One region of the Enterobacter sp. Taxon_2 genome, then DNA from elsewhere that is predicted to be linked to it. Evidence: predicted binding sites of a transcription regulator. Region 1 holds the regulator's gene; each other region holds the start of a gene.
The links. The regulator CRP, encoded in region 1, controls carbon source genes, mostly activating them, when cyclic AMP is high. The targets are predictions, from matches to a motif close to ATGTGANNNNNNTCACAT.
Positions count from the first base shown of each region.

Region 1 (4,186 bases):
TGGCCAAAGAGGGTGAAAGCGTCCCGCTGGATGCCGCCGTCATTGTCTCAGCACCGTTTATGCTGGAGCAGTGCAGCTACCACATGGATAAAGGCTTTTCCCGCGTCTATCAGCGCTACCTGCTCAACCTGCTGAAGGCCAACGCGGCGCGTAAGCTGAAAGCCTACCCGGATACACTGCCGGTCAGCCTGCGCCAGCTGAAAAAGGTGCGCCGTATTCGCGAGTTCGACGACCTGATCACCGCGAAAATCCACGGCTTCGCCGATGCGATTGACTATTATCGTCAGTGCAGCGCCATGCCGCTGCTCAGTAAGATCACGCAGCCGACGCTGATCATCCATGCCAAAGATGACCCGTTTATGGATCATCACTCGATCCCCGCTCAGGAATTCCTGCCCGACAACGTTCACTATCAGTTGACCGAGCACGGCGGCCACGTCGGGTTTATCGGCGGTACGCTGCGCCGCCCGAAAATGTGGCTTGAGACGCGTATTCCTGACTGGCTAACCCCTTATCTGGACGGTGCAAAATGATTATTCCCTGGCAGGATCTGGCTCCCGAAACACTCGATAATCTGATTGAAAGTTTTGTATTACGCGAAGGCACCGATTATGGTGAACAGGAACGCTCGCTTGAGCAAAAGGTCAACGATGTTAAGCGCCAGCTGAAAAGCGGCGACGTGGTGCTGGTGTGGTCAGAACTGCATGAGACGGTCAATATCATGCCCCGCAACGCGTTTCACGGCTGATCTTCCACCCTTTTAAGTCAGGGAGTTGCTATGTCTGCCAGACATCCGGTTATTGCCGTTACGGGGTCGAGTGGTGCGGGAACCACCACCACCAGCCTCGCCTTTCGCAAGATTTTCGCCCAGCTGAATCTTCGTGCGGCGGAGGTCGAAGGCGACAGCTTTCACCGCTACACGCGTCCGGAGATGGATATGGCCATCCGTAAGGCGCGCGATCTGGGTAAACACATCAGCTATTTCGGCCCGGAAGCCAATGACTTCGGCCTGCTGGAACAAACCTTTATAGAGTACGGTCAGAGCGGCAAAGGGCAGTCCCGCAAGTATCTGCATACCTATGATGAAGCCGTTCCCTGGAATCAGGTACCGGGGACGTTCACCCCGTGGCAACCGCTGCCGGAACCCACCGACGTACTGTTTTACGAAGGATTGCACGGTGGCGTGGTCACCCCTCAACACGACGTGGCGCGCCACGTGGATCTGCTGGTCGGCGTGGTCCCTATCGTTAACCTGGAGTGGATCCAGAAGCTGACGCGCGACATGAGCGAGCGCGGCCATTCACGAGAGGCGGTGATGGACTCGGTGGTGCGCTCCATGGAAGATTACATCAACTTCCTGACGCCGCAGTTCTCCCGTACCCATATTAACTTCCAGCGGGTGCCGACGGTGGACACCTCCAACCCGTTTGCCGCCAAAAGCATCCCGTCTCTGGATGAGAGCTTTGTGGTGATCCATTTCCGCAATCTCGAAGGCATTGATTACCCCTGGCTACTGGCCATGCTGCAGGGCTCGTTTATTTCGCACATGAATACGTTAGTCGTGCCGGGCGGAAAAATGGGGCTGGCGATGGAGCTCATCATGACGCCGCTGGTGGAGCGACTGATGGAGGGGAAGCAGATTGCGTGAGTTGTTTTGCCCGGTGGCGCTGCGCTTACCGGGCCTACGGTCATGCTTTAGTAGGGCGGGTCAGCGAAGCGCCACCCGCCAAAAGATTAAGCCTCGATCACTTCATACGAATGCGTGATTTTTACCGCTTTCTCCAGCATTAACGCCACAGAGCAGTACTTCTCCGCAGACAGGTCCACCGCACGCGAGACCGCTGCGTCTTTCAACTCTTTACCGGTGACCACAAAGTGCAGATTAATATGGGTGAACAAGCGTGGCGCCTCTTCGCGACGTTCTGACGTGAGTTTAACCTCACAATCCGTCACGTCATGACGACCTTTTTGCAGAATCGACACCACGTCAATGGCGCTGCATCCCCCTGCCGCCATCAGCACCATTTCCATTGGGCTTGGCGCTTTATCGCCGGAGTTACCGTCCATCAAAATCTGGTGTCCTGACGCGGACTCGCCCAGGAACGTTAAACCTTCAACCCATTTCACGCGCGCTTGCATATTCTTAAACTCCAACGTTGCATTTTTGGTGACAGATTACGCGTGCGTTACATTTCTCGCAATGGAAGGCGACCTGCATCATGCTGAAGCGAGACACCAGGAGACACGCGGCGAAAGCTATGCTAAAACACTCTGGATGCTACAGTAATACATTGACGTTACACATGTATGCAGAGGACATCAAACTTTACTGGCTGCGAAACGTTACGGTAGCCGACTTCCCAGGGTATGGGTAAGAATTCGATTGCAACCCCAGAGTCCGGATGCATCTGATGACTCTGGTGACAGCTTATAACAGAGGATAACAGCGCATGGTGCTTGGCAAACCGCAAACAGACCCGACTCTCGAATGGTTCTTGTCTCATTGCCACATTCATAAGTACCCATCAAAGAGCACGCTGATTCACCAGGGTGAAAAAGCGGAAACGTTGTATTACATCGTTAAAGGCTCGGTGGCAGTGCTGATCAAAGATGAAGAAGGGAAAGAGATGATCCTTTCTTATCTGAACCAGGGCGATTTCATCGGTGAACTGGGCCTGTTTGAAGAGGGCCAGGAACGTAGCGCCTGGGTTCGTGCAAAGACAGCATGTGAAGTGGCTGAAATTTCTTACAAGAAGTTCCGTCAGCTGATTCAGGTTAACCCTGACATCCTGATGCGTCTTTCTTCCCAGATGGCGCGCCGTCTGCAGGTCACCTCAGAGAAAGTGGGCAACCTCGCCTTCCTGGACGTGACTGGCCGTATCGCACAGACCCTGCTGAACCTGGCGAAACAGCCAGACGCCATGACCCACCCGGACGGCATGCAAATTAAAATTACCCGTCAGGAAATTGGTCAGATCGTCGGTTGCTCCCGTGAAACAGTGGGCCGTATCCTGAAAATGCTGGAAGATCAAAACCTGATCTCTGCCCACGGTAAAACCATCGTGGTTTACGGAACGCGTTAATTCCGCTTAAACGGCGTGCCATCGCAAGGTGTCACGCCGTTTTTGTCTCTACTCTCCATGTGGCGCAGGCTGATCTATCACCCGGAAGTTAACTACGCACTGCGACAAACGCTGGTGTTGTGTCTTCCCGTGGCCATAGGCCTGATCCTCGGACATCTTCAGCAAGGTCTGCTGTTTTCCCTCGTGCCTGCCTGCTGCAACATCGCCGGTCTGGACACGCCGCATAAGCGCTTTTTCAAACGCCTGATTATCGGCGGCTGCCTGTTTGCGGGCTGTAGCCTCGCCGTACAGCTGTTACTGGCTCGTGATATCCCGCTGCCGCTGATCCTGACCGTGCTGGCGATGACCCTCGGCGTCACGGCGGAAATCAGTTCGCTGCACGCCCGCCTGCTTCCCGCGTCGCTGATTGCGGCCATCTTCACGCTGAGCCTCGCCGGGAATATGCCGGTGTGGGAGCCGCTGCTGATCTACGCCCTGGGGACATTATGGTACGGCCTGTTTAACTGGTTCTGGTTCTGGCTGTGGCGGGAGCAGCCGCTGCGTGAATCCCTGAGCCTGCTCTATGTGCAGCTTGCGGATTACTGCGAAGCCAAATACACCCTGCTGACCCAGCATACCGATCCGGAAAAATCCTTACCGCCCCTGCTGACGCGCCAGCAGAAGGTGGTGGATCTGATAAGCCAGTGCTATCAGCAGCTGCATATGCTCGCCGCCAACAAGAACCACGAGTACAAACGGCTGCTGCGCACCTTCCAGGTCGGGCTGGATCTGCAGGAGCATATCTCCGTGAGCCTGCACCACCCGCAGGAGGTGCAAAAGCTGGTCGAGCGCAGCCACGCCGAAGCGGTGATCCGCTGGAACGCGCAGACGGTGTCCGCACGCCTGCGCGTTCTGGCCGATGATATTCTCTATCACCGCTACCCGACGCGCTTTAACATGGACAAACAGCTGGGCGCGCTGGAGAAAATCGCTCGTCAGCATCCGGATAACCCCGTCGGCCAGTTTGCCGCCTGGCACTTCAGCCGTATCGCCCGCGTGTTGCGCACGCAGCGCCCGCTTTATCCCCGCGACCTGATGGCGGATAAGCAGAAACGGCTGCCGCT
Region 1 covers NZ_CM178024.1:4,420,391-4,424,576, forward strand. Annotated here, with positions in the region: gene AC4IC4_RS21115 (hydrolase) at 1-533, shown strand, start outside; gene AC4IC4_RS21120 (YheU family protein) at 530-748, shown strand; gene AC4IC4_RS21125 (phosphoribulokinase) at 779-1,648, shown strand; gene AC4IC4_RS21130 (OsmC family protein) at 1,735-2,139, opposite strand; gene crp (cAMP-activated global transcriptional regulator CRP) at 2,451-3,083, shown strand; gene AC4IC4_RS21140 (YccS/YhfK family putative transporter) at 3,141-4,186, shown strand, end outside.

Region 2 (4,186 bases), 2.1 Mb from region 1:
GCTGGCGGGCAATGCGGCGGGCCTGCAGGGGCCGTATCAGGTCAGGCATCTGTGCGAGCTGATCCATACTGAATCCGCGCAGGCGCTGGCGACCTACCGGGATGATTTCTACGCAGGTCGCCCTGCGGTGACGGTCAACCGCTTTGGCAAAGGCAAGGCGTGGCACGTGGCGTCGCGTAACGATCTGCCGTTCCAGCGCGATTTCTTTGCCGGGATTATCGACGAGCTGGCGCTGCCGCGCGCGGTCGAGGGGGATTTCCCGCCGGGCGTGGTCGCGACGGCGCGCACGGATGGCGAAACCGCCTGGGTGTTTGTGCAGAACTACACGGCCCAGCAGCAGCTCATCACGCTGCCGCAGGGGTATACCGACTGCATGACCGATGCCGCCGCTGCGGGCGATGTCGTGCTGCTCCCCTGGGACTGTCGGGTGCTCAGGCGTAAAGCGTAAGAACCGCCCGGCGGCGCTGCGCTTGCACGGGCCTACAAAACCCGTAGGCCGGGTAAGCGCAGCGCCACCCGGCAACAAAGCACAAAACGCCTGCTCCCCGAGCAGGCATTTTTTTATCTGCATAACAGAGAGGCGTATTATGGACAGTCAAATTACCCAGCGTTTAATTCCGGCATTTGGCGGCGACGATAATATCGAGCACGTCGAAGCCTGTATTACCCGCCTGCGCGTGACGGTAAAAGATTTAAATAAGGTCGATTCCCAGGCGATACAGAATGAGGGGGCGCTGGGGGTGATTATTATCGGCCAGCAGGTGCACGCTATATTCGGCAGGCAGTCTGATACATTACGGAAATTATTAGACGAACATTTTAATCAGTAAATATAAAAAAGGGATAGCCAAAGTAATGGCTATCCCAAAGCAGTAAAATAGACTGCAGGTTGCTGGAGATACGATAACGATTAACGCAAATTATAAATTAAGACTTACCACCAGGCCTCGACCTGCACACCGAAGTTCCAGGTATTGTTGGCCGTGCCATCCTCGAAGGATTGCCCTTTTTCGGAGTCATTCAGATAGGAGGCGAACACGCGCAGTTCAGGACGTGACATAAACTCAGGACCGTCTGCCAGGCCCAGCGCGAGGGTGTACTTCTCGCCGCTCTGCTTGTACTTAGTGCCGTCGGTATAAGTATCTTCCTGGTAGAATCCGCCCACTTCGCCAATCAGACGCACGTACTCGGTGAACTGATACTGCGCGCGCCCCACCAGCGATACCAGGCGTGATTTGTCCGTGTACTGCGTGGTGTCGTCTGCCGAGCCCCATGTCAGAACGTGGTTAAAGGAGAACTTGTCGGTAATCGGAATTAAGCCGGTGTTAATCACGCGGTAGCCGGTGGCGTCGTTCACGTAGTTCCACATGTCGTACCAGCCCCCACCCTGTGACACCATGTTCTGGGCCAGACCTTTATTGGCGTACTGCAGCACCAGCTTGTTATAGCCGCCAAACATATCCTGGCTGATCTCACCGGTGACCATTACGCCGTTATCGGCCTCGTACAGCCCGCCGTACTCTTTCTGCTTGTTGGTCGGGTTTGGCATGGCGTAATCAATACCCACTTCCGTCCACGCGCCCGCCCACGGCTTCCAGCCCGCATAGCGAAGGTCGATGTAGTTGATGTTAACGTCGCTGTCGCCATCCACGCGGTAGTCCACGTCGTTGGCATCGCCGCGGATCCACGCAACGGAGACTGCGCCCGGGCCAAGCGTGTAGTTCTCGATACCCGCACCGGAGCCCGAAATATTCCAGTATTTGGTATCAATGATGTGCAGGTCATGGCGCTGGTAGTAGCGCTTACCGCCCCAAATCACCGCATTGGGATCCCCGGGGATCAGCCCCTTGATCTGCAGGTTAAGCTGGCGCAGGCCGAACTGGGCATCGTCATCTAAGGTGGTTTCATTGTCGTTGGAGCCGTCTGAGACCATGCTCACCATGCTGTCGAGATAGAAACTGACGTCGTTCTTTTTGTATACCTCGGAGCCCAGCTCCAGCTCGCCGTAGGTGTCGGCCTCGTTACCCAGACGGCCAATTTTGTTTTTTTGCCACTCCTCCATCCCACCATCCCGTGAGACGCCCACGCCGGAGCGAAGATATCCATGAAAATCAATCGGTACTGAAGACGCTGCAAACAGCGAAGGCGATGCCAGCGCGGCAGCCAACGCAACAGATACAGAGCGGATCGTCGTGTTCATTGTAACCCTCTTATTGTTTTGTAATACGTTCACAAATCCGCTGTCATAAAATGCCTAAACCCGTTAACTGGCAATTACACGATCCGAAATGTGTGATTAACTGCAAATAAAATAGACAATTTTGTTACGAGTAATGAGATTGGACACAAATTATGGCATTGTGAGCGTAATACTTTTTGATGGTGTTGTGCCCACGGCGAGAGGGTGGTAAGCGTTTTTTTTCAGCACCCCTGTTACAATCAGCGCATAACAACATAAGGAACCGGACCATGAAGTCGAAAAGCGCAACGTTAGAGGACGTGGCACGCCATGCGGGCGTCTCCTATCAGACCGTGTCCAGGGTACTGAATAAATCTGCCAATGTATCCGACGCCACGCGCATCAAGGTGGAGAAATCCATAGAATTATTGCGGTATGTACCCAACCGACTGGCTCAGCAGCTGGTGGGCAAGCAGAGCCAGACCGTTGGGCTGGTGACCATTTCGCTGGCGCTGCACGCGCCTTCGCAGGTTGCGGCGGCGGTGAAACGCTATGCCAATGTGGAAGGCTACCAGGTACTGATCTCAATGATTGATGAGAACGTCAACCACAGCATCCAGGATTCCATCAACGAGCTGAAATCCCAGCTGGTGAGCAAAGTGATCATCAACGTGCCGCTGGAGGCTGAAGCGGCGCAGAAAATCGCCGCCGACAACGACGACATTGTCTGCCTGTTCCTCGACGTTGACCCGTACAGTTCCGTGTTTAACGTTTCGTTTAATCCGGCGGACGGCACCCGCGCCAGCGTCAAATATCTTTACGAGCTGGGGCATCGCGACATTGCCCTGCTGGCGGGGCCGGCGTCTTCCGTGTCGGCGCAGCTGAGGCTGAAAAGCTGGATCGAGACCCTGAAGGGCTACGGTCTGGAGCCAGCATCGGTCATTCGCGGCAACTGGGATGCGCAAAGCGGTTATTCGGGAGCGTTGCAAATGCTGCGGGAAACGGCGCAGTTTACCGCCGTGCTGGTGGCGAACGACCAGATGGCGCTCGGCGTGCTGAGCGCGTTCCATCAGCAGCAGATTTCAATTCCGGGCGAGAAGTCGGTGATTGGCTACGATGACACCTATGAAAGCTCATTCTTCTACCCGGCGCTGACGACGGTATCGCTGGATTTAGATCTGCAGGGTAAAGAGGCGGTGCGCCGCATTCTCGACAGCGGTGAAGAGAGTGTCCAGCGCATGTCCTCGATTTTACCTGCCCGTCTGGTGGTGCGTCAGTCCACCGGGCCGAAAGGGGAGAAAGGGAAAAACCTGCAGGCGCTTGCCCAGCAGCTGCGTGAGATCGCGCATCAGCTCGGCGATGCGTAGCGAAGTGAGCACCTCAATCACGTGCGTGAATGAGGTGCTCGCAAGCTTACTCCAGCCCCAGCGTGTACTGGGCAATTTTGAAGTAGATAATCAGCCCGGTACCGTCGATAAGCGTCGCGATAAACGGCGCGGAGACGACCGCCGGGTCGATGCCGCAGCGCTTGAGCACCATTGGAATCACGGACGAGACAATCGCACTCCACAGCGTAATGCATACCAGCGTCAGGCTGACGATAAGCGTGATTTCCAGCCCAATCCCCATCATCCAGGCACGAATGCATCCGGCCAGACCCAGCGTGGCGGCAATCATCAGCGAGGTGGTCATCTCTTTACGCAGCACGCGGCCAACGTCGCGCAAACGCACTTCCCCCAGCGCCATGGCGCGCACCAGGGTGGAGGTGATCTGCGTCCCGCTGTTGCCGCCCGTGCCGATCAGCAGCGGAATAAAAAACGCCAGCGCGATGGCGGACTCCAGCGCCTCTTCAAAATGCTGGATCACCGAGCTGGTGTAGGCCTCCGCGACAAACAGCAGCAGCAGCCAGACGGAGCGTTTTTTCCACAGGCTATACGGGCTGGTGTCCAGATAGGGCTTCTCCAGCGGCAGCGTCGCCCCCTGAAGCTGAGCATCTTCGGTGACGTC
Region 2 covers NZ_CM178024.1:1,726,724-1,730,909, forward strand. Annotated here, with positions in the region: gene AC4IC4_RS08040 (beta-galactosidase) at 1-448, shown strand, start outside; gene AC4IC4_RS08045 (PTS sugar transporter subunit IIB) at 588-830, shown strand; gene AC4IC4_RS08050 (maltoporin) at 935-2,200, opposite strand; gene AC4IC4_RS08055 (LacI family DNA-binding transcriptional regulator) at 2,470-3,546, shown strand; gene AC4IC4_RS08060 (magnesium transporter) at 3,593-4,186, opposite strand, start outside.
Region 2: the regulator CRP is predicted to act here: its motif matches at 2,291-2,308, upstream of AC4IC4_RS08050 (maltoporin).

Region 3 (4,186 bases), 2.0 Mb from region 1:
GAGCGTACCGTTACCGAGCTGCTGCAGGGCCGTAGCCTGAAAGATCTCGACGTGTTTACGCCGCCAACGTTTGACGACGAAGAAGTGGCCGAGCATACCAACCTTGAAACCCACTTCATCGATTCCAGCGGCTTAATTTCCTGGGATATGTTCAAGCAGGACGCCGACTATCCGTTCGTGGACTGGAGCTTTGCCGGAACCACGGAAGAAGAGTTCGCTACGCTGATGGCGATCTTCAATGCGGAAGATCAGGAAGTGTACATTGCCGATTACGAGCATCTTGGCGTCTACGCGTGCCGCATTATTGTTCCGGGCATGTCCGACATCTACCCTGCTGAAGATCTTTGGCTGGCGAATAACAGCATGGGTGCGCACCTGCGCGAAACGCTGCTGGCACTGCCGGGCAGCGAATGGGAGAAAGAAGATTATCTGAACCTGATCGCTCAACTGGACGAAGAAGGCCACGATGACTTCACCCGCGTACGCGAACTGCTGGGTCTGGCGACCGGTAAAGACAACGGCTGGTATACCCTGCGTATCGGTGAGCTGAAAGCAATGCTGGCCCTGGCGGGTGGCGATTTGGATCAGGCTCTGGCCTGGACCGAGTGGACCATGGAATTCAACCAGTCGGTCTTCTCTGCCGAGCGCACCAATTATTACCGCTGCCTGCAAACCCTGCTGCTGCTTGCACAGGAAGAGGATCGCGAACCGCTGCAATACCTGAATGCTTTCGTGCGCATGTACGGCGCTGAAGCCGTAGAAGCAGCCAGCGCGGCCCTGAGCGGCGAAGCGCCGTTCTATGGCCTGCAGGCTGTTGATAGCGATCTGAAAGCCTTCCCGGCGCATCAGTCGCTGCTGAAGGCCTACGAAAAGCTGCAGAAAGCTAAAGCCGCTTACTGGTCAAAATAAGCGCATATAACATTACCAGCAGTAGGCGTATTCAATCGTCTGGGCTATATTACGGGGCAATTTCATTGCCCCGTTTTTTATTTTCTTCGGCAATGATTGTTGATTGTAATAATAAAGTTAAATACGGGTAAATATAATAATATTGATCTGGGCTTTACTGTTACTTTTTATGGTTAATACTCCATATTAATTAACTGCTTCAGAGGTGGCTGAACGAAAAAATTCAACTCTTTTCATAACTTTTAAAATTTATTTTTATACGGATAATCAAATACTTACTCCGCATTTGTCGTAAAACCATACACACTGCGGGCCTATAAGCCAGGCGAGATATGATCTATATCAATTTCTCTTCTATAATGCTTTGTTAGTATCTCGTCGCCGACTTAATAAAGAGAGAGTTAGTGTGAAAGCTGACAACCCTTTTGATCTTTTACTCCCCGCTGCAATGGCTAAAGTTGCCGAAGAAGCGGGTGTCTATAAAGCAACGAAACACCCGATGAAGACGTTCTATCTGGCGATCACGGCTGGTGTGTTCATCTCTATCGCTTTCGTCTTCTATATCACCGCCACCACCGGTACTGCCGGAATGCCTTTCGGCATGGCCAAACTGATTGGCGGCATTTGCTTCTCACTGGGTCTGATTCTCTGCGTCATCTGCGGCGCCGACCTCTTCACCTCAACGGTGCTGATTGTCGTGGCCAAGGCCAGCGGAAGAATTACCTGGGGTCAGCTGGCACGTAACTGGCTTAACGTCTACGTGGGTAACCTGGTTGGCTGTCTGCTCTTTGTTTTGTTGATGTGGCTTTCTGGCGAGTACATGACCGCCAACGGTGGCTGGGGCCTTAACGTCCTGCAAACCGCCGACCACAAAATGCACCACACATTTATCGAAGCCGTTGCTCTCGGCATCCTCGCTAACCTGATGGTCTGCCTGGCTGTATGGATGAGCTACTCGGGTCGTAGCCTGATGGACAAAGCCTTAATTATGGTTCTGCCGGTTGCGATGTTCGTTGCCAGCGGCTTTGAGCACAGTATCGCGAATATGTTCATGATCCCAATGGGCATTGTTATCCGCGACTTTGCGAGCCCGGAGTTCTGGACCGCAGTTGGTTCATCCCCGGAAAGTTTCTCTCACCTGACTATTATGAATTTCATTACTGATAACCTGATCCCTGTCACTATCGGGAACATTATCGGTGGGGGTCTGTTAGTTGGGTTGACATACTGGGTCATTTACCTGCGTGGCGATGATCATCATTGATGGTTTTCTCAGGCAGTAAATAAAAAATCCACTTAAGAAGGTAGGTGTTACATGTCCGAGCTTAATGAAAAGTTAGCCACAGCCTGGGAAGGTTTTGCGAAAGGTGACTGGCAGAATGAAGTAAACGTACGTGACTTCATTCAGAAAAACTATACCCCGTATGAAGGTGACGAATCCTTCCTGGCTGGCGCAACTGACGCGACCACCAAGCTGTGGGACAGCGTAATGGAAGGCGTTAAACTGGAAAACCGCACTCACGCGCCAGTTGATTTTGACACCTCCGTTGCTTCCACCATCACTTCTCACGATGCTGGCTATATCAACAAAGCCCTTGAGAAAATCGTTGGTCTGCAGACTGAAGCACCACTGAAACGCGCAATCATCCCGTTCGGTGGCATCAAAATGGTTGAAGGTTCCTGCAAAGCGTATAACCGCGAGCTGGACCCAATGCTGAAAAAAATCTTCACCGAATACCGCAAAACCCACAACCAGGGTGTATTCGATGTTTACACCAAAGACATTCTGAACTGCCGTAAATCTGGCGTTCTGACTGGTCTGCCAGATGCGTATGGCCGTGGCCGTATCATCGGTGACTACCGTCGCGTTGCGCTGTACGGTATCGACTTCCTGATGAAAGACAAATACGCTCAGTTCGTGTCTCTGCAGTCCGATCTGGAAAACGGCGTAAACCTGGAAGCGACTATCCGTCTGCGTGAAGAAATCGCTGAACAGCACCGCGCGCTGGGTCAGATCAAAGAGATGGCGGCTAAATATGGCTGCGATATCTCTGGTCCTGCTACCAACGCTCAGGAAGCTATCCAGTGGACCTACTTCGGCTACCTGGCCGCAGTTAAGTCTCAGAACGGTGCAGCAATGTCCTTCGGTCGCGTATCCACCTTCCTGGATGCGTACATCGAGCGTGATATCAAAGCAGGCAAAATCACCGAGCAAGACGCTCAGGAAATGATTGACCACCTGGTCATGAAACTGCGTATGGTTCGCTTCCTGCGTACTCCAGAATACGATGAGCTGTTCTCCGGTGACCCAATCTGGGCAACTGAATCCATCGGCGGTATGGGCGTTGACGGCCGTACTCTGGTAACCAAAAACAGCTTCCGCTTCCTGAACACCCTGTACACCATGGGTCCTTCTCCGGAGCCGAACATCACCGTTCTGTGGTCTGAAAAACTGCCTCTGAACTTCAAGAAATTCGCCGCTAAAGTGTCTATCGATACCTCTTCTCTGCAGTACGAGAACGATGACCTGATGCGTCCGGACTTCAACAACGACGATTACGCTATCGCTTGCTGCGTAAGCCCAATGGTTGTTGGTAAACAAATGCAGTTCTTCGGTGCGCGTGCAAACCTGGCGAAAACCATGCTGTACGCAATCAACGGCGGTGTTGATGAAAAACTGAAAATGCAGGTTGGTCCTAAGTCTGAGCCGATCAAAGGCGACGTTCTGAACTTCGATGAAGTCATGGACCGCATGGATCACTTCATGGACTGGCTGGCTAAACAGTACGTCACTGCACTGAACGTTATCCACTACATGCACGACAAGTACAGCTACGAAGCCTCTCTGATGGCGCTGCACGACCGTGACGTTATCCGCACCATGGCGTGTGGTATCGCTGGTCTGTCCGTTGCTGCTGACTCCCTGTCTGCAATCAAATATGCGAAAGTTAAACCAATTCGTGACGAAGACGGCCTGGCTGTAGACTTCGAAATCGAAGGTGAATATCCGCAGTTTGGTAACAACGACTCTCGCGTTGATGACATGGCGGTTGACCTGGTAGAACGTTTCATGAAGAAAATTCAGAAACTGACTACCTACCGTAACGCTATCCCGACTCAGTCTGTTCTGACCATCACCTCTAACGTTGTGTATGGTAAGAAAACCGGTAACACCCCAGACGGTCGTCGTGCTGGCGCGCCATTCGGCCCAGGTGCTAACCCAATGCACGGTCGTGACCAGAAAGGTGCGGTTGCCTCTCTGACCTCCGTTGCTAAA
Region 3 covers NZ_CM178024.1:1,558,423-1,562,608, reverse strand. Annotated here, with positions in the region: gene ycaO (30S ribosomal protein S12 methylthiotransferase accessory factor YcaO) at 1-909, shown strand, start outside; gene focA (formate transporter FocA) at 1,316-2,173, shown strand; gene pflB (formate C-acetyltransferase) at 2,225-4,186, shown strand, end outside.
Region 3: the regulator CRP is predicted to act here: its motif matches at 1,240-1,257, upstream of focA (formate transporter FocA).